Regions from separate parts of the Priestia sp. SIMBA_032 genome, predicted to be linked through region 1. Evidence: riboswitches for the same ligand, from Rfam matches in the RefSeq annotation. Region 1 holds a riboswitch; each other region holds the start of a gene.
The links. Region 1 has a riboswitch for lysine ahead of lysA (diaminopimelate decarboxylase). Riboswitches for the same ligand answer to the same signal wherever they lie in the genome.

Region 2: another riboswitch for lysine. It lies ahead of dapA (4-hydroxy-tetrahydrodipicolinate synthase); the one in region 1 lies ahead of lysA (diaminopimelate decarboxylase).
Region 3: another riboswitch for lysine. It lies ahead of SB717_RS10575 (amino acid permease); the one in region 1 lies ahead of lysA (diaminopimelate decarboxylase).

What each region holds. Positions count from the first base shown of each region.
Region 1 covers NZ_JAWRXD010000003.1:279,592-287,560, reverse strand. Annotated here, with positions in the region: gene SB717_RS11610 (dicarboxylate/amino acid:cation symporter) at 1-79, opposite strand, end outside; gene lysA (diaminopimelate decarboxylase) at 132-1,460, opposite strand; lysine riboswitch at 1,599-1,781, opposite strand; gene SB717_RS11600 (CBO0543 family protein) at 1,848-2,360, opposite strand; gene SB717_RS11595 (NAD(P)/FAD-dependent oxidoreductase) at 2,698-3,816, shown strand; gene SB717_RS11590 (YckD family protein) at 3,890-4,204, shown strand; gene SB717_RS11585 (PAS domain-containing sensor histidine kinase) at 4,367-6,091, shown strand; gene SB717_RS11580 (DUF1292 domain-containing protein) at 6,178-6,441, shown strand; gene SB717_RS11575 (acyl-CoA dehydrogenase) at 6,593-7,837, shown strand; gene SB717_RS11570 (SDR family oxidoreductase) at 7,815-7,969, shown strand, end outside.
Region 2 covers NZ_JAWRXD010000001.1:84,991-92,959, forward strand. Annotated here, with positions in the region: gene SB717_RS00380 (YesK family protein) at 1-176, shown strand, start outside; gene SB717_RS00385 (CynX/NimT family MFS transporter) at 305-1,531, opposite strand; gene SB717_RS00390 (DUF421 domain-containing protein) at 2,401-3,051, shown strand; gene SB717_RS00395 (CBS domain-containing protein) at 3,241-3,666, opposite strand; gene SB717_RS00400 (DMT family transporter) at 4,027-4,872, shown strand; gene dapA (4-hydroxy-tetrahydrodipicolinate synthase) at 5,135-6,022, opposite strand; lysine riboswitch at 6,149-6,327, opposite strand; gene SB717_RS00410 (hypothetical protein) at 6,576-6,833, opposite strand; gene SB717_RS00415 (hypothetical protein) at 6,895-7,182, opposite strand; gene SB717_RS00420 (YnfE family protein) at 7,427-7,678, opposite strand; gene SB717_RS00425 (hypothetical protein) at 7,925-7,969, opposite strand, start outside.
Region 3 covers NZ_JAWRXD010000003.1:79,001-86,969, forward strand. Annotated here, with positions in the region: gene SB717_RS10550 (YqcI/YcgG family protein) at 1-171, shown strand, start outside; gene SB717_RS10555 (cupin domain-containing protein) at 146-454, shown strand; gene SB717_RS10560 (cysteine hydrolase family protein) at 476-1,063, shown strand; gene SB717_RS10565 (GNAT family N-acetyltransferase) at 1,154-1,645, shown strand; gene SB717_RS10570 (hypothetical protein) at 1,749-2,117, shown strand; gene SB717_RS10575 (amino acid permease) at 2,154-3,593, opposite strand; lysine riboswitch at 3,696-3,880, opposite strand; TPP riboswitch at 4,055-4,155, shown strand; gene thiT (energy-coupled thiamine transporter ThiT) at 4,188-4,793, shown strand; gene SB717_RS10585 (ethanolamine ammonia-lyase reactivating factor EutA) at 4,950-6,368, shown strand; gene SB717_RS10590 (ethanolamine ammonia-lyase subunit EutB) at 6,395-7,765, shown strand; gene eutC (ethanolamine ammonia-lyase subunit EutC) at 7,780-7,969, shown strand, end outside.

The DNA.
Region 1 (7,969 bases):
ATCCTGCTATCCCGCCAATTAAAATAGCGAGAAGCAGAATAAGCGATGATCTGTACGTTTTAAATACACTTAAAACCATAGTTAGATTTCCTCCAAACAACAATAGCTTCTTTACTACGCAAGAACAGCTATCATTTGCTCATTGCATACGTAGTAACGACTGGCTTTACATCTTTACGCACCAAATCTTCGTATGTTTCTCGCTCTACAGCAAGACGAGCTTCTCCATTTTTCACAAATACAACAGCAGGGCGCGGAATACGGTTGTAATTGCTAGCCATTGAATAGTTGTAGGCACCTGTAGAGGATACTGCTAGTAAATCTCCTTGATTAACGCGCGGTAAATCAATATCCCAAATAAGCATATCTCCTGATTCACAGCATTTCCCCGCAATTGATACCGTTTCATCTTTTTTATCCGTCACTCTATTAGCCAAGACAGCTTCATGCTTTGCATCATAAAGGGCAGGACGAATATTGTCGGTCATACCGCCGTCAATTCCTACGTATTTACGTACACCTGGAATCTCCTTAGTTGAGCCAACTGTGTAAAGCGTTGTACCTGCTTCTCCTACGATGCTTCTTCCAGGCTCAATCCAGACTTCTGGAAGAGTATAATTTTGTTCAGTTAACGTGCGGCTTAGCTTTTCTGTCAGTGCATCTACATAATACTCAACTGGAAGAGGAGAGTCGCTTTCGGTATAACGAATACCAAAACCACCACCTACGTTTAAAACTTTTACTTCAAACTCCATTTTATCACGAATACTGAATAAGAAATCAGTTAAAATATCAATGGCGCGAGAAAAACCGTCTACTTCAAAAATTTGCGAACCAATATGACAATGAATGCCTAAAAGATCGTAGTAAGGCTTTTCTAATGCAGAACTTACCGCTTTCATAGCTTGGTCATTGGAAAGACCAAATCCAAACTTGGAGTCTTCCTGTCCGGTCATAATATACTCATGTGTGTGGGCTTCAATCCCTGGAGTAACACGCAGAAGAATAGATGCTTTCTGTTTGCGCTCAGCTGCTAAGGCATGCAGGACTTCAAGTTCGGTGAAGTTATCCACAACAAAACAGCCAATATTCGCATCAAGAGCCATTTCAATTTCTTCAATGGTTTTGTTATTTCCGTGAAAATGAATGCGTTCAGCTGGATATCCAGCTTCAAGCGCTGTGAACAATTCGCCTCCTGAGACCACGTCTAATGACATATCAAGCTTCGTTAAAAGGCTAGCCATTTCCATACAAAGAAACGCTTTCCCTGCATAGGCGATTTGATATGAAAATCCGCTTCTTTGAAAGGCTGAATGGAAGGCCTTGCATTTCGTCTCAATTAATTCTTGATCGTAGATGTATAGGGGAGTGCCGTATTGTTTTTTCAGTTCGACCGTATCGCACTGCCCAATTTCTAAATGATTGCTGCTGTTAATTTTACTCGTTCCATGTAAGTACATAATCCGTATCCCTCCATTTAAATCATTCAACTATAACTTTGATGGTCAGTAGAAAAACACAAAAAAGACCCGTGAAGTGATGTTCACGCGTCTTGGTTTCATAATAATAAAGTATTATTATATTCTAGGCATCAACATCTCTTCAATAGCTCTCCACAAACCAAATGGTTTGTGACAGCTCAGCATTTATTCAATACTGAACCAGTATATGAACACAATGGATGTTTATATACTTCGGCACGAAATCCCTTTTACTTATCTTCACAGACTCCATTAGTCTCCAATAAGTGACTCTTGATTTCATGCACCTCTATTCTCAGAGAGGAAAATTATATTTAAATGTAACTCCTATTATATTTCCTTTTCCTCCGTCTAGTCAATGAAAAATTAAGGCATAGGAATATCAAAGAAGATAAATAAAAAAGCTATGAAGCTTCCAGATAGTATCCAAGCAGCAAGAGCTGTCTTCTGATGAATCACTAAAAGTGAGAACGTGACAATATTGAAGAGAAAAGAACACAGCAGCGACCATCCATAATGATGAGTGATACTGTGATTAACATAAGCAATGAACTCAATCACAGTAAATAAAAGCGCCCACAAAAGAATCCACCACAGTCGGCCGCTTACATTCAGCGGCAGCCTTCCTAAAAATACCGGTATGACAAACGGATAAATAATTAAGGTTATTCCAAGGGAGACCATTAGGTGATCGGGTAGAAAAAGGTGATCAATACCAACAGGGTGAAATACCCATACACGGTGATGAAACAGCAGCACTTCATAAAGCAAATTTCCCGTGACCCAAAACAGCAAAGTAGGATAGTATTCTTGATATCTTCGCCACTTGCCAAATAGCAAACCAAGAATGATAAAAAATAATACAAATGAAGATTGCATACGCTCTCCTTAAAATAATAGTTATTTCTTTTTATTTACATATTATAGAAATTTTATTCTCTCTGCTTTTATTCAGAAACTATAATAGAAAAGCCGTAAGAAACAGCGTTAAAGACGTACTACCACTATTTATAGCTTTCTTCATCCTGCTATAATCTCCGTAAAGGAACTTTTAACACTTTTGTTTATGAGATGAAAGGAGCTATATGTTAAAGGCAGAAAGACGTAAAAATAAGCTCAAAATAGCTTCGCCTAGTATGTGACTTCTTTTTTTGCTATGCTAAAATTGCATACATATAGCATGAGAATACTAGAAGAAAGAAAAGGGTGTTTTGGTATGAAAACATACATCGTAGTTGGAGCGGGGATACTTGGAGCTTCTACAGCATATCATTTAGCAAAAGCAGGAGCAGATGTGACATTGATAGATCGCAAGGATGCTGGTCAAGCTACTGATGCAGCAGCAGGAATTGTTTGTCCATGGCTTTCGCAGCGTCGAAATAAAGCATGGTACCGCTTAGCAAAAGGCGGCGCCAAGTACTATCAAACATTAATTCAGCAATTAGAAGAAGATGGAGAGACGGATACGGGATATAAGCGAGTAGGAGCAATTAGCTTACATACTGATGACCAAAAGCTTAAAAAAATGGAAGAACGAGCATATAAGCGTCGGGAAGAAGCTCCTGAAATAGGCGAGATTACACGTTTATCAGCTAAAGAAACACAGGCTTTGTTTCCGGTTCTTTCCGAAGAATACAATTCAGTTCATATTAGCGGAGCCGCTCGCGTTAACGGAAGAGCTCTTCGAAATGCACTTGTGAATGCAGCGAAGAAAAACGGTGCAAAAACAATAGAAGGAAACGCAGAACTTCTTTATGAAAATAATCGAGTAACGGGCGTTTCCGTAAATGGACAAACCCTTCTAGCAAGTACAACAATCGTGACAGCAGGAGCGTGGGCAAATCAATTACTAGAGCCTCTTGGAGTGAAATTTTTAGCAAGCTTTCAAAAAGCGCAAATTGTCCACTTGCATCTTCCAGATTTAGATACCAAAGACTGGCCCGTTGTGATGCCTCCAAGCGACCAATATATTCTTTCGTTTGAACAAGGTCAAATTGTCATAGGAGCAACACATGAAAACGACACGGGTTATGACTTGAGAGTAACGGCTGGGGGGCTTCATGAAATTTTTTCAAAGGCCTTATCCATTGCTCCCGGCTTAACAGAAAGCACAGTCTTAGAAACAAGGGTAGGATTTCGACCATTTACTCCAGGCTTCTTGCCAGTCATTGGAGCTCTTCCGGCTTATGAAGGAATACTAGTAGCAAATGGTCTTGGGGCTTCAGGCTTAACGTCGGGCCCTTATCTTGGTTCAGAGCTTGCTAAATTAGCACTTGAAATGGAAATGGAAATTGATCTTAGCGACTATGATGTAAGAGGAGCTATCGAGTCTTAAGCAAACAGAATGAATGAAAACAAATAGAAGTTCGCAAACTATAACTACTATATGATGAAAGGAAGTAGATTGTTTGCGAAAGATTATGATAAGTGCAGCAGCAGCTTTTTTATTTATGAGCGCGACGCCTGTATTAGCGGAAAACAATCCTCAGCCAGAAACAAAAGACGTGCAGCTGACGTCTCAGCAAAAGCAGGAATTATCCGTTCTGTATAAAGAAATGCTAGCAAAAAAGAAAGAAATACTTTCAAAATATGTGGAGTACGGCGTGCTAAGCAAAACGGAGAGTCAAAACATTTCTTCACATATGGAAAATCGCTATCAGCATATGGAGAAAAATGGTTTTGTCCCGAAGCGTCACTGTCATAAAATGCATCATTCAAAGTAATTCTTATTCACATAAAAAAAGCGCCTATACAGGCGCTTTTTTTATGTGAATGAATGGAAAATATCCGCTTCTTTATCTAGTAAATTTTAAACACCTCATGTAAAATTAGGAGAATGAGAACGATTAGGAAAGATGCTAGTGAGGGGTAGGTAAATATGAACGATGAACGAAAATAAAAAAATAGTCCGATTACATGCAGAAAATCATTCAGCTGAGGATCTAGGAATCATATTTGCTTACAAACAAAAAGGCGACCATCTTGTTTACATTATGTATCAAGGAGAAAGCGTTTCTGAGCAAAAAATACCTCTAGAAGAATGGGTCTCGTATGAGCATTTTTTCGAAGCGCTAAATAAAAAGAAAAAGCTTATGTACGAGCTTCAAATAAATGATAAACGCTATGTAGTAAACTTAACCCCTTTATCTTACACAGAAAAGCCTGAAATTATGGGACATTGCGTGAATATAACTAGTTATCAGGAGAAAAAAGAACAGATTCAGCCTTTTATTTATCATAACGCAGATGCTGTTGCTATCGTTGACTTAGAGGGTAAAACGCTTCAAGTGAACCCTGCGTTTGAGAATACATTTGGCTGGACGTTTGAAGAAATTTATCAAAAGCCTCTTCCGATTATACCTTCGTTTTTAAAGGAGCCAGTGTGCGAACTTCATAAGACTATTCAATCAGGTGAATCGAAAACGGAATTCGAGACGGTTAGACAGCATAAAGACGGTCATTTAATTAATGTAAGCGTCACATTATTCCGCGTTGAAAATATGAATGATTGGCCGTTATGCATTGCTTTTGTCTATCGAGATATAACATCGCGCAAGCAGGACGAGACGGCTTTAAAAGAAAGCGAACAGCGCTACCGAAGTTTGATTGAGTTATCCCCGGAAGCGATTATCGTTCATAGTGAAGGGAAAATTGATTATATCAACCCTGCAGGAGCCAAAGCGCTAGGATACAAGAATCCTCAGGACATATTAGGAGCTTGTGTTTATCAGTTTGTTCACTCTGATTACTATGATGTTGTAAAACAGCGAATTTATCGAATGAAAACAGAAAATAAATCTGTAGATCTGCAGGAGGAAAAGTTTATTCATAAAGACGGTCATACAATTGATGCCGAAACCATTGCCTTTCCTATTCCCTATATGGGAAAGCAGGCCATTCAAGTTTTGTTTCGGGATATTACAGAACGTAAAAAAACTGAAAAATTGCTGCGTGAATCCGCTCAGCTTTCCTTAGTCGGACAGTTAGCAGCGGGTATCGCTCACGAAATTCGAAACCCTCTGACGGCGGTAAAAGGATTTATGCAGTTATTAAAAGAAACGAGCGGTCAGCCTTACTATGTAGAAATGATAAATCATGAGTTAGATAGAATTGAATTGATTGCCGATGAATTCTTGAGCCTTGCAAAGCCTCAGGCGAAAACCTACAAAGACAAACACGTCCAAGATATTTTAGAGAATACGTTAAAGCTAGCTGAGGTGCAGGGGATTACAGAGAAAATTCACGTAAAAAAAGAGATAGATCTTCAGCTTCCTCTCGTATTATGCGAAGAAAACCAGTTAAAACAGGTGTTTAGCAATATATTTAAAAATGCAGTCGAATCTATGCCAAGTGGAGGAACTGTAACGATTCAGCTAAAAAGATTTAATCAAGAGAACCTTGTTATCCGGTTTAGCGACGAGGGGCCAGGCATCACGCAGGAGCGAATGCAGCATTTAGGAAAACCTTTTTATAGTACCAAAGAGAAAGGCACGGGGCTTGGACTGATGGTGTGCTATAAGATCATTCGAGAACATAGAGGAGAAATTAACTTTGTAAGTGCACTTGGAAAAGGAACTACCGTAGACATTCTTTTGCCTTTTAAAAAGTAGATTCTACTTTTATAAGCATGAAACCTTTTCTAAAGGGGAATACATGTTAGTGAACGAATAATGAGGTTAAAATAGGAGGGAATAAGATGGAACGCATTGAAACGGGAGAGATTTTTACAATTTTAGATGAAAATGATCAAGAGCAAGATATTGAAGTGCTTGGAAAAATGACGATTGAAGGGCACGATTATATTGCCGTTGCGTTTGTGGAAGAAGTTTTAATTGAAACAGAAGAAGAAATTGATGTTTTCTTTTTAAAAATTGAAGACGATGGTGAATGGTCTTCAATTGAAGATGATGATGAGTTCGAAAAGGTATCAGCCGTATTTGAGGAAATGACATCCGCGTAAAAAGAGAGGTTAAAACCTCTCTTTTTTTATCCCTAAATAATATAATATTTAGAATTTTTCTAAAAATATCTTGCTGAATTATTTTCCTTCATTTATGATGAATATGTAACATACCAACCGGTTAGTAAGTAAATGAAAGCGAGGGACCGCCGTGTATTTTTCTTACTCTGACAAAGTAGTGAAGCTGCAAAAAGAATTGAACTCTTTTATGGAAGAGCATATTTACCCAAATGAACGGCTATACGAACAACAGCTGAATGAACAGCCATCTAGATGGTCAGCTGTTCCTCCAATCATGGAAGAGTTAAAAGAAAAAGCAAAGCAAGCTGGGTTATGGAACTTATTTTTGCCAGAAAGCGAATACGGAGCAGGGCTAACAAATGTAGACTACGCTCCTCTTTGCGAAATTATGGGCCGTTCTATTATTGGACCAGAAGCTTTTAACTGCGGAGCTCCTGACACCGGCAATATGGAAGTGCTGGTTCGATACGGAACGCCTGAACAGAAAGAAAAATGGTTAAAGCCTCTGTTAAATGGAGACATTCGCTCCTGCTTTTCTATGACAGAACCGGATGTAGGTTCTTCTGATGCCACAAACATTCAGTGCAGTATTGTAAGAGAAGGCGATGAATATGTAATTAACGGAAGAAAATGGTGGTCTTCAGGTGCGGGAGATCCTCGCTGCAAAATTGCTATTGTCATGGGAAAAAGTGATTTTAACGCATCTAAATATGAACAGCAGTCTATGATTCTAGTTCCATTAAATACTCCAGGAGTTAAAATTGAACGAATGCTGCCAGTCTTTGGATACGATCACGCTCCTCATGGACACGCTGAAATCCATTATGACAATGTGCGTGTGCCAGCATCCAATATGCTTTTAGGCGAAGGGAAAGGGTTTGCTATTGCTCAAGGCAGATTAGGGCCTGGACGTATTCATCACTGCATGCGTCTAATAGGAGCAGCAGAAAGAGCGCTTGAAGAATTATGTAAGCGTATTCAAAGTCGTTCTACATTTAATAAGTTGCTTTCCCAGCAAGGAGTTATTCAAGAATGGGTGGCAGAATCCCGTATTGAAATTGAGCAAGCTCGCTTATTAACATTAAAAGCTGCTTATATGATGGACACAGTTGGGAACAAAAAAGCGCGGAAAGAAATTGCCATGATTAAAGTAATAGCTCCTGCTATGGCTTTAAAAGTCATTGATCGCGCCATTCAAGCATTTGGAGCAGCAGGTGTTTCAGAAGACACGCCGCTTGCGGCACTTTGGGCAAATGCTCGCACTCTTCGCCTCGCTGATGGTCCAGACGAAGTGCACAAAGCACAGCTTGCAAGACTTGAGCTAAAGTCCTATCAAGAACAGGAGGCAACATATGCACATAAAGGATTTGTTTGATTTAACTGGAAAAACAGCTATTATTACCGGCGGAGGCAGAGGGTTAGGAGAACAAATGGCAGAAGGGCTTGCAGAGGCAGGGGCAAATATTGTTCTATGTTCAAGAAAAAAAGAAGCATGTCAGCAAGTGGC
Region 2 (7,969 bases), on a different contig from region 1:
TTGTAGGAGTGGTTAGTGTTGGCGTTGTTATCGTAAGCTTCCTTATCGGAGGATGGATTGGTATGAGAATAGGAACAATTAGCTTTACTGCTTTTATCTCATCACTTATCTCCCTACTAATTATATCTATAGCTGAATCTGTGAAAAGAAAATTCAGTAAAAACATTCACCACTAAAGTATGTATAGCACATACAAAGTCAGTTTATATAATGCGGATGATTGGTAGAAAAAGAAGACGTCAAATAATACCAAGTATAAAAGCCCTTTAAAACCTCAGTTCTAAAGGGCTTTTATACCTCTTTATTATTTAGAAGTCACATATTCATTCTTCCCTGCTCCCATACCGGCGATAAAAATAAAGATTGAAACTAAAACTAGCATCAGTAAAGGGATAGTCCAGCTGTGTGTAATGTCGTGTAGTCCTCCAAATAACACAGGCCCTACAGCAGATAAAAGATAACCGAATGATTGAGCCATACCGGATAATTCTGCTGCCTCGTTAGTACTTTGTGTGCGTAAACTAAAGAACATCATTGCCAAACTAAATACAAACCCGACTCCAATTCCAACCATAATAATCCACAATGGGATAAGGAGTGTATTTCCGTACAAGATACCTAATAATCCTCCAATAAGCAAAACAGCTGGAATGACTACTAATAAACGCTGATCTTGCAAACGGCCGGCTAAAATAGGAACGAGGAACGTAATAGGAAGTACAGCAAGCTGCATTAACGATAACATCCAGCCAGCGTCATGAGTATTCAATCCTTTTTGTTCAAGAATTTCCGGCATCCATGTAATAACTGTATAGAAGATAAAGGATTGAAATCCCATAAATAATGTGACATTCCATGCTAATCTAGAACGCCATAAGTTAATAGATTCACCCTTTTGCACTGTTTGTTGAGACTTCGTAGACTTATGTCGATTTCGCAATTGCGGTAGCCAAATGAAGATGGTAAGAAGAGATAAAATCCCCCAACATCCAAGGGCTCCGGTCCATCCTAAACCTGATACTGAAGAAATGGGAATACTTATACCAGACCCAATAGCGCCGCATAAATTCATAGAAACTGCATAAATTCCTGTCATCATGCCTATCTTTTGTGCAAAGTTATGTTTAATTAGACTAGGTAACAATACATTTCCAATAGCAATAGATAAACCAATTAAGATCGTTCCTGCAAATAATGTTTCTATTCCACCAAAAGAGCGTATTCCAATTCCGATTGTTAATAAGATTAAGGAAATAAATAGCGTAAACTCCATGCCGAAACGCCGAGCTAACTTGGGAGCAAAAGGAGATAGGAATGCAAAAGCTAGTAAAGGTACTGTAGTTATTGTTCCTGCTAAAGTATTAGATATTCCTAAACTGTCACGAATAGAAGCTACCAGTGGGCCCACAGATGTTAAAGGGGCTCTGAGATTAGCTCCAATTAGGATAATGCCTATAATCAGTAATCCTATTTTAGGATTTATATTTAGTTTTGGCTGTTCTAGTCGATTTGTTGTGTGTGGGATACCCATGGTAGCTATAGACCCTCCGTATATAATCTTAAAGTTTTTAAAATTAAGTAATATATTCATTTACTGTGCAGATTGCCATGATAGCATCCACAAGTTTACAAAGTAGGTTCAACTAAAATCAGTATGAGAACTTACTTCAACTATATGATGACCAGATGTATGTAAAGAATCTATCATATGGTTATATAAATCAATTAACATATGATTTATGTAATGCTTCTAACATTGTTTTATGCAGCTGGATGTCAGCTTTTTCATAAGCTTTTCCCTGCTTTGTTTGTAGTCGGCCAGTATGTACGACAGATTATATATCCTCTCTCAATGTATTTCGGCTCATTTCAAATTGTTGCATTAATTTCATTTCAGAAAGGATCTGTCTTCCATTTTCCCATATACTCTATATTCATTTAAGGATTCGATTTGAGAGACAACTTGTTCTACAAGTGACATACGATTTGCCTTTAATATATCAACTGTACATCCTTCTAATTTTTAGAGGGATTAGTTCATTGGTTATTTTAGCACATATAGATGAGAGTATAAATATGGCTGCGGTATTAGACAGCTAAATGTATAAATACTAATACCTTGAGCAAACTATTCAAGATGCCTAAACGGCATCTTCTTCAATACACATAATATACAAAACAAAGTTAATATAATCGACTCTCTTAAGTTAACTGTTTTTATAAGGCTCCTGTTAAAATCTAGTGCCATGAATAACACTTTAAACACTTTGTACGTTATTCATTTAATTTCTAACATAAAGAAATAAACATCTTAGAGAATCAGCTAAGTGTATAAATCTATATATTACATTCACCCCTGTTCCAAGAAAGAAGAAGATTCTAATGAAAGGAGAGCGTAAAGTGGAAATCATCCAAGTAAGCTGGCGTACAGTATTATTATATGTTGTGATTATTATTATTTTTCGTTTTATTGGCCAACGAGGCATAAATCAGCTAAATGTCATTGATCTTGTTGTTGTGCTTATGATAAGTGAACTTGGAGTGGTTGCAATTGAGGATACGGGAGAGTCCTTACTACATCAACTTGTACCTATTCTTATATTAACACTTATCCAAATAGGGCTTACCTATATCCAATTAAAAAGTCAAAAGTTACGCAGAGTACTAGATGGGCAACCTATTATTGTAATAAGACAAGGAAAAATTGATGAAAAACAAATGAAAAAATCACGTTATAATTTGGACGACTTGCTTTTACAACTGCGGGATAAAAATATAGGAGATATCCGTGAGGTAGATTATGCGATATTAGAGCCTTCAGGTACATTATCTGTATTTAAAAAATCAGAAAGCAAAGATAAATCAGGATCTGTATTTTTACTTCCCCTTGTTATTGATGGGATCATTCAAGAAAAGCATTTAAATCTAATAAATAAAAATTCTTCTTGGCTTTTCAACGAATTGAAAAAAAGAGGGTACAAAGACGTGAAACGTATTTTATATTGTAGTTTTTTAAATGGGCAGCTTTTTGTGGATATAAAAAATGAATGATAAAAAAATCTAGGACGAAAATGGGTTTAAACTTGGCTAATTCTATAGAAAGCCACAAACTGCTGGAGCTATTGAATACAAGATCTTTAAAAGCTGTAATAGTCATGTGTTGTTATGTATAAACGAAGAGCAAGCTAATAAAAATCAGCTTGCTCTTATCTATAAGATGAAGTACAAAAAGGGCTTTTTTTATTTATTAAGCTCAGCAGGAGCTGAAATATTCTCAAGAACTTTTCCTGTTTCTTTATTTGAAGTATTACTTATCGCTAAATCTCCCAGAGAAACCATTCCAATGAGTTTTCCGTTTTCTACAATAGGAAGTCTGCGTATTTGATGCTGAGACATGAGATCTGAAGCCTGCTCTACAGACATGTATTTTGTACCGGTAATAACATCAGTATTAATCATTTCAGATATTTGGGTATTCGTATTAAAATTATTAGCTAATCCCTTGACGACTAAATCACGATCCGTTATTAGGCCTATCAGCTTATCATTTTCACAAATTGGAATAACTCCTACATCTACATTCTTCATCATATTAGCTACCTCACCACATGAACTTTTAAGGTTACCTGTCTCAATATTAGAAGTCATCACTTCTGTTATATTCATAGCAACTCCTCCTTTATTTAATCATTGTCTTACTTCACTTGATTCCCGCACCTCATCTTCTAAAACGTCCATTTGAGTTTTAGGATACAAAGCTTTAGGTTTTAATGAGAAGAAAATGGTGAATGGATTTGAAAAATTCATCGCATTTTATTGGACAGTAAAAAGGTGTAAGAATGACAGGAAACGAGTTTTTAATAAAAGAGCACAACCCGTTGGTTCGTAATAAATTTATACTTCTCATCTTTATACTTTTACAAAAGAGTTATCCGAAGCTAATTTTCATTAAATTGAAATATTAAAACTATTATATAAATTGTATAATTTAGTAGTATAAAAACTACTAGGAAGGAATTACACACTATGTTATGGTTTATATCTGCTTTAGGGACAGCTGTATGCTTCGGAGTAAACAATACTTTATTTAAATGGGGTGCTCTTCAACATTTATCTAAAGTGTGTATTCAACTTTTCTTTTATTGGATTTCTTTTTTTATCCTCTTATTAGTTACTCTTATTAAAGGAAGTTTTGAATTTCACATTTTACCTATTTTAACGGGGGCACTAATCGGTATCTTAAATGCCAATGGCAATATCCAAATGTCGAAAGCCTTTGAGAAAGGACCTGCGAGTATTACATCTACCATTATTGCGATGAATACAGTCATTGTTGTTATAGCTACATCCTTATTATTTCCTCAATCCATTCCTTTAACAAATTGGATTGGTATCGTCATTATTATATTGGCAGCTTGTATTATTCAGTATCAACCAAACAAAACGGCACACATAGAGTATAAATTATGGATTTTGAGCTGCTGTTTAGCTCTTCTATCTATCGGAACAGTTGGTATTATTATGAAATTCAGCACGTATCAGCACTTTAGCATGGGTGAAATGCTTGTTTCAATGTATGGCGGAGGAGCTGTCTATTTAAGTTTATTAGCTCGGAAAGAATTTAAAAAATTAACTGCACATAAAATTGAAATAAAGATAGGTATACTAGTTGGTATATTAAGTACGATTGGTTACAGCTGTTATTTATTCGCCCTAAAGGAAGGTCCATCCAGTGTGGTTTATCCAATCATTAGTTTAAATTGTATTGTTGTTTTAATTGGGAGCTTAGTTATCTTTAAAGAAAGACTTAAAAAATATCAATTAATAGGAATTATTCTTACTTTATGCGGAATCGTGTTGACTAAGATATAAGTTTTTGCACTAATACCGACAGAAGAACGAACATATAGTAAAATAGGTCTCCCTCTGTATGGCAACTGAAGATGTATATAGTATACATACATAGAAAAAACAGAAAAACTCCCCCAATGCGTTAAGGGAGTTTTTCTATTTTTAGGAGTTAGCTAAATGATAATTCATCCATCTTGAGCTTTGGGCACCAACCTTGCCTTAATGCATCGATTGAATCGGTCGTTTTAGCTATGCTCTCTCTTCTAATCTATTTTTATTTATTTCAACAGGTAACGTTAATGCCGCTAGTTTGCAGAACTTTTTCTAGTGCACTTTGCTCTTTATTGCTTAAAGGAACCATTGGCAAACGAACACCGCCAACTTGTATTCCATTTAAATTTAATGCAGCTTTTACTGGCGAAGGACTTGGCGCAATAAATAATGTTCTCATAATTGGAAGCAGATTGCGATGTATAGCAGCAGCTTTTTGGACATCGCCATTTTTGAAGGCATTAATCATTTCTTGCATATCATTGCCAATGATGTGGGAAGCAACTGAAATAACTCCTGTCCCGCCAATTGCTAATACTGGTATTGTTAACCCATCATCGCCGCTGTATAGTGTAAAGTCGCTAGGTGTTTTGCTAATAATCTCTGCCATGTCATCCAAATTGCCACTTGCTTCCTTAATTGACACAACATTAGGGATCTCTGATAGACGAACAATTGTTTCAACAGAAATGTTAACTATGCTTCGCCCTGGGATATTATAAAGCATAACTGGTAGAGAGGTTGATTCCGCAATCGTTTTAAAATGCTGGTACAAGCCTTCTTGAGACGGCTTATTATAGTATGGAGCAACGAGCATAATACCATCGACTCCTGTTTCCTCTGCAAGTTTCGTTAAGCTAATCGAAGCTTGCGTGTTGTTTGAGCCAGTTCCAGCGATGACGTGGACTCTTCCAGCAGCAGCTTTTACAACACATTTGAATAATTCAATTTTTTCTTCTGTGGTTAATGTTGGAGACTCTCCAGTTGTACCAGCTACAACTAAGCCATCTGTGCCATTTGTAATTAAATGCTCAACTAACGTTTTCGTCGCGTTAAAATCAATTTCGCCATTCTGATCAAATGGGGTAACCATTGCTGTTAATACTTGGCCAAAATTCATAACTACACACCCTTTATAAAATTTTTAAAATTAGAGGGGTCAGGACCATTCATAAGAAACGCAAAAAGCAGCAACGAGGGATTCGTTGCTGCAGTAGAAACAATATTTATCAAAAATAGTTTCCGTGCGTAAGATAGCCCTCCATATAGTTTCCTATATGACAGTTCTGTATTTATTCAACAGCAGAACCAGCTTCAAGAACATGAGATTCTTTTGGCTTCGGCAAATACCCCTTTCCACAATTGTCATTGGATCTCATTCTCCTCAAATTGTATACTTATGATCTTTGCACCTCTATCCTCACTTCAAAAAATATTGAAATAAGAAAATATTTAATTGAATTTAATATAACAGTAAATTTCCTTTCACGCAAGAATCATTTAAGTATAGTTTCACGGATATTATATAATTGAGTCCCTAAACTAGGATGTGTCCAAATTATTGACTCAAGCTCACAACCTCAATATCATTCATGTTAGCAGTCTACCTTTCTTTTTGCTATCCGCTATATATTTGAATTTATAGAGTGTACATATAATAAAAAGCCACCCGCTTAGAGTGACTTAGCATTAGGTTTATTCTTTAATTCATCAGGTACGTAATCTAAAAGTACGGATATTATTGTATTAAAATGCCATGGAGTAAGATTGTTGCCAGCACTTTCTTTTAACTCAGTTCTTAGCTTTTCACCCCATATAGGATATTTATTGTTGCTTTTTGCTTCCTCTAACATATACTCAACTACATTTAGTACTTTATAATATTCGTTTTCTTTTGCGCTAATATAATAATCCTTTTGTTTATAGTTCATATCTCCAATCTCCTTTTGGTTATTTATGAACAATAAATTTTTTCATAAGATAGCATCAAATTTAGACTATATCTCTTATTTCCTTATAACATCTACATTGATTTAAATAGTTTATAATATCTTGGTTATTTACTTCTTTGATATTATCTCCAAAAAGTTCAACGGCACTTTCTAAACGTTCCCTTTGATTATCAATCGTTAGTACATATCGAAGTGCATCAACTACTGGTGCATTATGATATGTACGACGAGCGAAATATTCTTCGATTGCCTTATTTAAGTATTCTGATTCAGCCTTTCTAAATTTAGGTTCTGACCTTTGAAGGTTCTTTACCTCCATCTCCATCATGAATCCCTCATCCTCTCAGCTTTAATTTACTATTTTATTTCCCTACTGGAAGTAAAATAAAACTTAGTTTGTATACAAATTAATATATTTTCTCAAAATAAAAAACACCTGTGAAGACAGATGTTTTTTGTAAACTTAACATATTACAGAAGAAACGATTCGTCATCAAAAGGAACAAAGTGATTAGTTACAGTACGTGCTCGTTTTTTATAGTTATCCGTTATCCGTTATGGTTATGAAAGTACTATTTTGTTAATTGATTATACATGTCTTCCAGCTCTGAAAAAGAAATGTCTTCAGAGGCATAACCTACAGCAGCATCCACAATTCGATCAAAACTTTCAGATGAGATGCTTTCTGCTTTGAGGTATCGCTCATACTGCTCTAGTTGTTCCTGCTGATTTTCTAAATCTCTTCCTTTTCCTTCGTAATCAGGAGCTTTTATCGTTTCAATATTTTTCTTAACAACATCGACATACTGTCTTAATTCTTCCACATTTATCCCTCTCCTTCTATTTTTGAAGTAACACATGGATCAAAAATATGACACATCAGTAAAGGAAAAGTAGCACTCTCCCTCTATAAATATTGCGTCAAACCTCCAGAATTATACATTTTTAAAAAACAAAAACACCCCTAGAGGGTGCTTTTCGAAAATATTCTGTACTGAAAGGAGAGACCATTCACCTACAAAGGGAACGGTGGATTGCTTATAGTATGTGTTATTTTCTTAGATTTATACTTAAAAAAGAAAAAATCCCACTACTGGAAAAAATGCTGTTTTCCC
Region 3 (7,969 bases), 200 kb from region 1:
AAAACATATGATGACGTATCAGCTCACCCCGAGTTAGGCTGGTATGGGCAGCAGGAAAACCGAGAGTGGAAGCAATATTTTTTACACGACGATAATAACTATACTACAGGACAGTGTCCGTTCAAATTAAAAAGGAGTGAGCAGCATGGACGTAAAAAAAGCCTCTATTAAAAAAGGAGTTGGCGGAAAGTTTGAAGAAGTAATTAAAGAGCTGCTTCCGGCGTATACTGGATACGTTGAAGTACAGCACGATATTGCTTTTCAAACACATCCGTCTCATACGCATCCAACTGATGAAATTCTTCATATACTTGAAGGATCTATTTACTTTACAGTTGAACGTGATACGGTTCTATGTCAGGCAGGAGATCGGATACATTTACCGAAACAAACGGTTCATTCTTCAAAAGCCGGTCCTGATGGATGCACATACGTTATTTCCATTTTAAAATAAAGACGAAAGAAGATGATGCTTATGCTACGTTCCCGGCCAGTGTTGCTGCTTATCGATGTACAAGAAGGGTTTTATTCACCCGAGTGGGGAGAAAGAAACAATTTAGATGCAGAAAAGAATATGCTGACGCTACTGCAAGCATGGAGGCGTCAAGACTATCCTGTCATTCACGTGCAGCATGCATCAGAAAATCCAGATTCTCCTTTACACCCAAGTTCAAAGGGATTTCAGTTCAAAGAAGGATTTGGTCCACAAGAAGACGAATACTTAATTCGCAAACACGTGAACAGCTGCTTCATTGGAACAGAGCTAGATAGCTATTTAAAATCAAATGGCTATGATACGCTTATCTTAATAGGACTAACTACTAATCACTGCGTCTCTACGACTGCGCGCATGGCTGGAAATCTAGGGTATAGGACGTATGTTGTGAACGATGCAACGGCTTGCTTTGATTGTACGTCCTACGATGGGAAAACAAAGCTGTGTGCAGAAGATGTACATACATTCGCACTGTCTTCCTTGCACGGAGAGTTTGCAACGGTCGTTTCTACAAAAGAGACACTTCAAGTTCTTCAAACCTTTCAATATGCTCAAAATCATAACTGATGTGCATGCGCACATCGGTTTTTTATGTAGATTATGTTTCTTAAAAGAAGTAAAATAAAGATAATTCTATACTATAAGGAGTTTGTACATATGATCATTCGTTATGCTAAAGAAGAAGATTTACCTATGCTTGTTGAAATTTATAATCAGTCCGTTCAAACAAGTGCTGCTACTTTTGACTTAACGCCTGTAACAGTGGAACAAAGAAGGGGCTGGTTTAATAATCATATTAGCAATGATCTTTTTCCACTTATTATTGCAGAAAAAGATGGAGTAGTAGCGGGCTATGCTTCGCTTTCCTCGTATCGAGATAAAGAAGCATACATTCAAACAGTAGAGCTATCGATTTATATTGATAAAAATCAACAAGGGCATGGTATTGGAAAACAGCTTATGAAGCGCATTTTGGAATTGGCTAAAGAACTCGACCATCACGTTGTCATTTCAGGAATTACAAAAGGGAATGATATCAGTATCAAAATGCATGAGCAATTTAATTTTACGTTTTGCGGAGAATTTAAAGAAGTAGGCTGGAAATTTGATCAGTGGCAAGATGTGCTTTTTTATCAGCTTATTTTATAAGATGTATGACACCTTTACACATTGTAACGTTTTAGTTTCATGTGTAAAGGTTATTAAAATAATAAGTTGTTTTATTATTTTAATACGAAAGGTGTTAGCTATCATGAATACACATTTTCAGTATCAACATCTAAGAGCTGTGCCGAAAAGATGGTCCAAAAAAGAACTGCATATCCAGCTGAATAGAATCAAACACAATTCTGAACTATCTACTATAGCAGCAGATCCGCTTTTTCATCTGTTAGAATGTACCCATTCTGGCCTTCAGACGAAACAAGAAATCATAGACTACATCCAAACCATTCCTAATCACCAACTTCCATCTTTTGTAACTCATTTAAGCAGGTTGATTCAGCATATTTATTATATAGAAGCTGCTGATTACCATAATCGCCCCCTCAAAGGTTATATGCTTGTTATGAAAAACCAACCCGCCTATATATCTCTTCATTTTGCTGATCAGCTCATATAAAAAAAGCTCTCTATTCAAAAGAATAGAGAGCTTTTTTTATTCGTATTTTTTCACTGTTACTTGACATTCTTTTAACGAGATAAGCTTCGACTTTTTCGTCCATTTGTATCCTAACCAAACAATTAAGAATAAAGGCAGTCCGATATAAGAAACAAGTACACCGTACCAGTCAATCGAGTCACCCATAAACGCCGAATAGTTTTGGCCTAAAATAACAACGGCACATAAAATAAAGGCAAAGATAGGGCCAAATGGGAAAAGTTTTGCATGATATGGAAGTTCACTCAAATCATGACCTTGAGCAACAAATGCTCTTCTAAAACGATAGTGGCTGATCGCAATTCCTAACCAAGCAATAAAACCAGACATACCAGAAGCGTTAAGTAACCATGTGTATACCGCACCATCTCCAAAAAATGAAGCACCAAATGCAAGTGTACCGACAAGTGCCGTTGCGATTAAAGCATTAACCGGAACGCCTCGTTTATTCACTTTTGCTAAGAACCTCGGTGCTTTTCCATCTTTCGCTAAGTTCCACAACATACGTGTAGAAGCATACATACCTGAGTTACCAGCAGATAAAACAGCTGTTAAAATAACGGCATTGATAGCTGATGCAGCAAACGCTAGACCCGCTCGTTCGAATATTAAAGTAAACGGACTTACTCGCACATCATCACTTGCTAAGGAATCCGCTGTGTATGGAATAAGCATCCCGATAACAAAAATAGCTAAAATATAAAATAACAAGATGCGCCAGAAGACTTGTTTAACTGCGCGAGGAACCGTTTTTTCCGGATCTTCACTTTCTCCAGCTGCGACTCCAAGCAACTCTGTTCCTTGGAATGAAAAACCAGCAGCCATAAAAATACCTAATACCGTAAAGAATCCACCGTGAATAGGTCCATCACCAAGCGTGAAGTTTTTAAAACCCGGTGCTTCATTGTTAAAGATACCAAAAATCATCATAATACCAATAACTAAAAAGATAATAACCGTTATTACTTTAATTAACGAAAACCAAAATTCCGATTCACCAAATCCTTTTACAGAAAGGTAATTAAGCCCAAACATAATTAATAAAAAGAGGGCACTCCATAAAATAGAGGAAGAGTTTGGGAACCAAAATTTCATAATAAGGGCTCCAGCGGATAATTCAGCTGCAATCGTAATAGCCCAGTTGTACCAATAGTTCCAGCCGAGAGCGAAACCAAAGGATGGATCTACAAACCGAGACGCATACGTACTAAACGAACCGGCTTCAGGCATATAAGCTGCGAGCTCCGCCAGGCTGGTCATCAAAAAGTAAACCATGACGCCAATGATCGCGTAAGCTAAAAGCGCTCCCCCAGGTCCTGCTGTGTGAATTGCTCCACCACTTGCTAGGAATAAACCGGTTCCGATGGCTCCTCCTAATGAAATCATCGTTAAGTGGCGAGATTTCAACCCACGTTTTAATTCTTGCTGCTCTTGCATAGATAAATACTCCTTTCGAATGTACGGAAAGAGACGGGATAACATAAAAAAAGCCCGCAGTATATGTGCGCGCTTTTAAATCTGAAAACCGCGTCAACCTTCCGTGAAGATAGCTCTTCACATCATTCGCATGATGTGACAGTTCTGTTCCTGTTCGGAGACAGCCCCAGCTTAAATCAACCGAGAAGTGATTTAAACTTCGGCAATTTTTCCTTTCAAGCAACATCCTCAATGTTCTCTGCATTTCCGTTACTTTACTATTAAAAACTGCGACCTCTACCTCATCGATTAGGATGAGGGTTTTTTATATTCAATTGACATAAAAGAAGTATATCAAATACTAAAACGATTGTCATTATAAAAAATAGATTCAGAAAATAGAAACATCTTTGAAATCTCTCGAATCTATTTTGTGACATATGGTATAATAAATAGTGTCTTCATAATACATAAATATCCGAACGTACCACAGGGGGAGCCGCCGTGCTGAGAGTGAACAAATTGTTCAGACCCTTCGAACCTGTTAGTTAACGCTAGCGTAGGAATGTGGGAATAGTAGCATATATTTGCTTACTCCTGTGTAAACCGTTTGATATGAATGATTCAAAAACAGGAGTGAGAAACGTGAATAAGGCATTACCTTTACAGGCTAAAATTGAAATAGCTATTTTTGCAGCATTAGCACTTTTACTTGATCTTTTGCCTTCCATTAAGATTGCAACGGCTGTGAGTATTTCGTTCTCCATGGTGCCCATTTTTATTATGTGCTTTCGCTGGGGAGTAAAAGGCGGAGCTCTATCTGGTCTATTATGGGGGCTTTTGCAGTTAGCAACAGGGACGGCTTATATTTTAACAGCACTGCAAACGTTTATTGAATATATTGTGGCTTTTGCTTTTATAGGTTTTGGAGGTGTTTTTTCACAATCTATCAAAACAAATTTAGCTAACAATAACAGATCAAAAGCTTTTGTTTTAATTGTTCTATCCCTTATTATCGGCAGCTTCGCACGTTATTTCTGGCACTTTATTGCTGGTATTATTTTTTGGGGATCATATGCGCCAAAGGGAATGTCCGCTCTGTGGTATTCTTTTTCAATGAACGGAATTTCAATGGTAGGGTCATTAATAGCCTGCTTAATCATTCTTTCACTATTAATTCCATCGGCATCAAGAATGATTGTAACTAAATCACACTCATAATAAAAAAGACTAAATCTACCAAGGTTTAGTCTTTTTTGTCATTTGTCACCTTTGTTTACACAAAAGCATGTCAGGTTTGATAACATAGTTAGTGAAATATTCAAAAAAATGTTTTATGATAATCACCATATTCAAACGAGATAAGGGATTGATCGTATGCTACAGAAATGGATGATGAGCATAGGGTTAGATATTGGAACAAGCACAACAAAACTGATTGTAAGCAAGCTGTTAATAGCAAATCAACAAAATCAGTTTACGCTGCCAGGCTGTCAAATTATTGATCGTCGCGTAACGTATGCAAGTTCCATCTATACAACACCTATGGTAAACGAGGTTGAAATCGATGTCCGAAGGTTAATGCTATTACTAGAAAAAGAATACAAAAAAGCAGGGATCTCCTTAGATCAAGTGGAGGCAGGCGCTGTGATCATTACAGGAGAAACGGCTCGGAAGCAAAATGCAGAGAGTATCGTTCATTATCTAGCTGAACACGCTGGGAACTTTGTTGTTGCAACAGCTGGTGCTGACTTAGAAGGAATGTTAGCAGCAAAAGGATCGGGAGCAATCGAACGCTCTCTTGAAACAAATCAAGTGATTGCCAATGTCGATGTAGGGGGAGGCACCGCTAACATCGCTTTATGTCAAAATGGCAAAGTGATAGAGACATTCACATTGCATGTAGGCGGAAGATTAATTCGTCTGAATTCAGATGGTCTTGTTACCTACGTTTCGTCTTATTTAACTGAATTTTTAAAAAATAATTCTTTGATGCTGTATGAAGGTGAAAAAGCAACATTTGAAAAACTCTCTTCTATCTGTCAATTGCTAGCTGAAGAAACCGTGAATTATGTAAGAGCACTGACTCAAACCTCTTCGCTGCTCGTTTCTCTTCATATAAGATCTTCTATCCAACCGGAAACAATCATGGTTTCAGGAGGAATAGGAGCAATGATGAAGAAACATAAGCCAAAAACAGTGAAGGAAGTGGCCATACACAGAGATATCGGTCCGCTGCTAGCGTATCACTTTCAATCCATACAGGTATCTCAAGCCGCTGAAACAACGCGCGCTACTGTCATTGGAGCCGGCATGCAAAATACAGAAGTTAGCGGGTCAACCGTATACATTGGGTCTAAACGGCTGCCGCTGAAAAATATTCCGATCATAGAAATACCCGTACAGCAAGAGGATGAGTGGAATCCGCAGCTGTTTCAAGAAAGAGCTCGAACGGCATGTATGCAGGCTTCAACTGTTTTCAGTGCAGAAGATCCTCCCGCTGCTATTGCTTTATCTCATTTTCCTTACTGCAGCTATAAGATGCTTCAAGAATTAGCAAAAGTAATAAGCGCTGAATTCATTGCTTGTTTTAAGGGAGCTAAGTGCCTCGTTGTTTTATGCGAGCAAGATATTGCAAAAGCTTTAGGACAAGCACTAGCCAAACAGAAGAAAGAATTAGAAATTATTTGTTTAGATCAAATTGATTTTACCCACGGAGATTATATCGATCTAGGGTTACCCGTAGCTGGAGAGGCAATCTCTGTTTCGGTTAAAACGCTCGCTTTTTCATCATAATCCACTGAACATACAAGGAGGAAAAGATGTTTAAAACTACCCGATTGTTAGGAGAAACATTTTCATTTTATAGCTTAAAAGAAATCATGGCCAAAGCAAACGAAGAGCGTTCTGGAGATCAGCTAGCGGGAGTTAGCGCTGAGTCAATGAAAGAACGAATGGCAGCCAAACAAGTTCTAGCTGGTATCACACTTGCTGATATTCGAAATTATCCACTGCTAAGTCCAGATGAAGACAATGTCTCAGCGTTAATCGAAAGTCAAATTGATTCATCGGTTTACGACATTATAAAAAATTGGACAGTAGGGGAGTTAAGAGAATACATCTTATCTGATGAGCATACCAGAGAAGACCTTCTTGCGCTTAGCAAAGGGTTAAGTAGCGAAATGATTGCGGCAGCTACTAAAATTATGTCCAATTTAGATTTAATTCAAGGAGCAGCAAAAATAGAAGTGCAAACCACTTGTCAAACGACTATCGGCCAAAAAGGCGTATTGGCTTCAAGAGCCCAGCCTAATCATCCTTCAGATAACTTAAAAGGAATGAGAGCATCTCTCTACGAAGCGTTAAGCTATGGAATTGGGGATGCGGTTATTGGAATTAACCCCGTTATTGACACAACGGATAATATCTACGCGCTTTTAAATGAAACAAAAAATATAATCAATGAATGGTCCATCCCTACTCAAAACTGTGTGTTATCACACGTAACGAGTCAGATGAGAGCAATCGAAAAAGGAGCATCTGCTGACTTGATTTTTCAAAGTTTAGCAGGAACAGAAGCCGGTAATGATTCATTTGGGATTTCACCCTCTATGCTCGATGAAGCAACAGCGTTAATTCATGAAAAAGGGACGGCAAAAGGTCCAAACCGCTGGTATTTTGAAACAGGACAAGGTTCTGAACTGTCAGCAGAAGCTCACTATAATATTGATCAAGTAACGCTCGAAGCTAGATGCTACGGCTTAGCTCGCCACTACAAGCCTTTCTTAGTTAACACGGTTGTTGGATTTATTGGACCTGAATATTTATATAACAGCAAACAAGTCCTGCGAGCTGGGCTAGAAGATCACTTTATGGGCAAAATGCACGGCTTGCCTATGGGAGTAGACGTATGTTACACCAACCACATGGATGCTGATCAAAACGATATGGATAATTTAAGTATGCTTCTAGGAACAGCTGGGGTGAACTTTGTAATAGGAGTGCCCATGGCTGATGACTGCATGCTAAACTACCAGTCTCTTAGTTATCATGATATCGCAACCGTGCGCAACGTACTTGGCCGTACTCCAACGCCATTATTTCAAAAATGGCTAGAAGATCAGCATATTATGGAAAACGGACGCTTTACATCAAGAGCTGGAGACCCAACTATTTTTATGAATTTGATTTAAGGAAGGTGGTTACTATGATACCAAAGTCAAATCGCGATCCGCTTGAAACACTTAAACAATTTACCCCTGCCCGCATAGGTGTCGGCCGTACGGGAACAAGACCGCTAACAAAAGACGTTTTATCTTTTCGTACAGATCACGCCGCAGCTGTAGACTCTGTATACGGAACAGTTTCAGAAGATATTCTATCTGAGTTTAACCTTT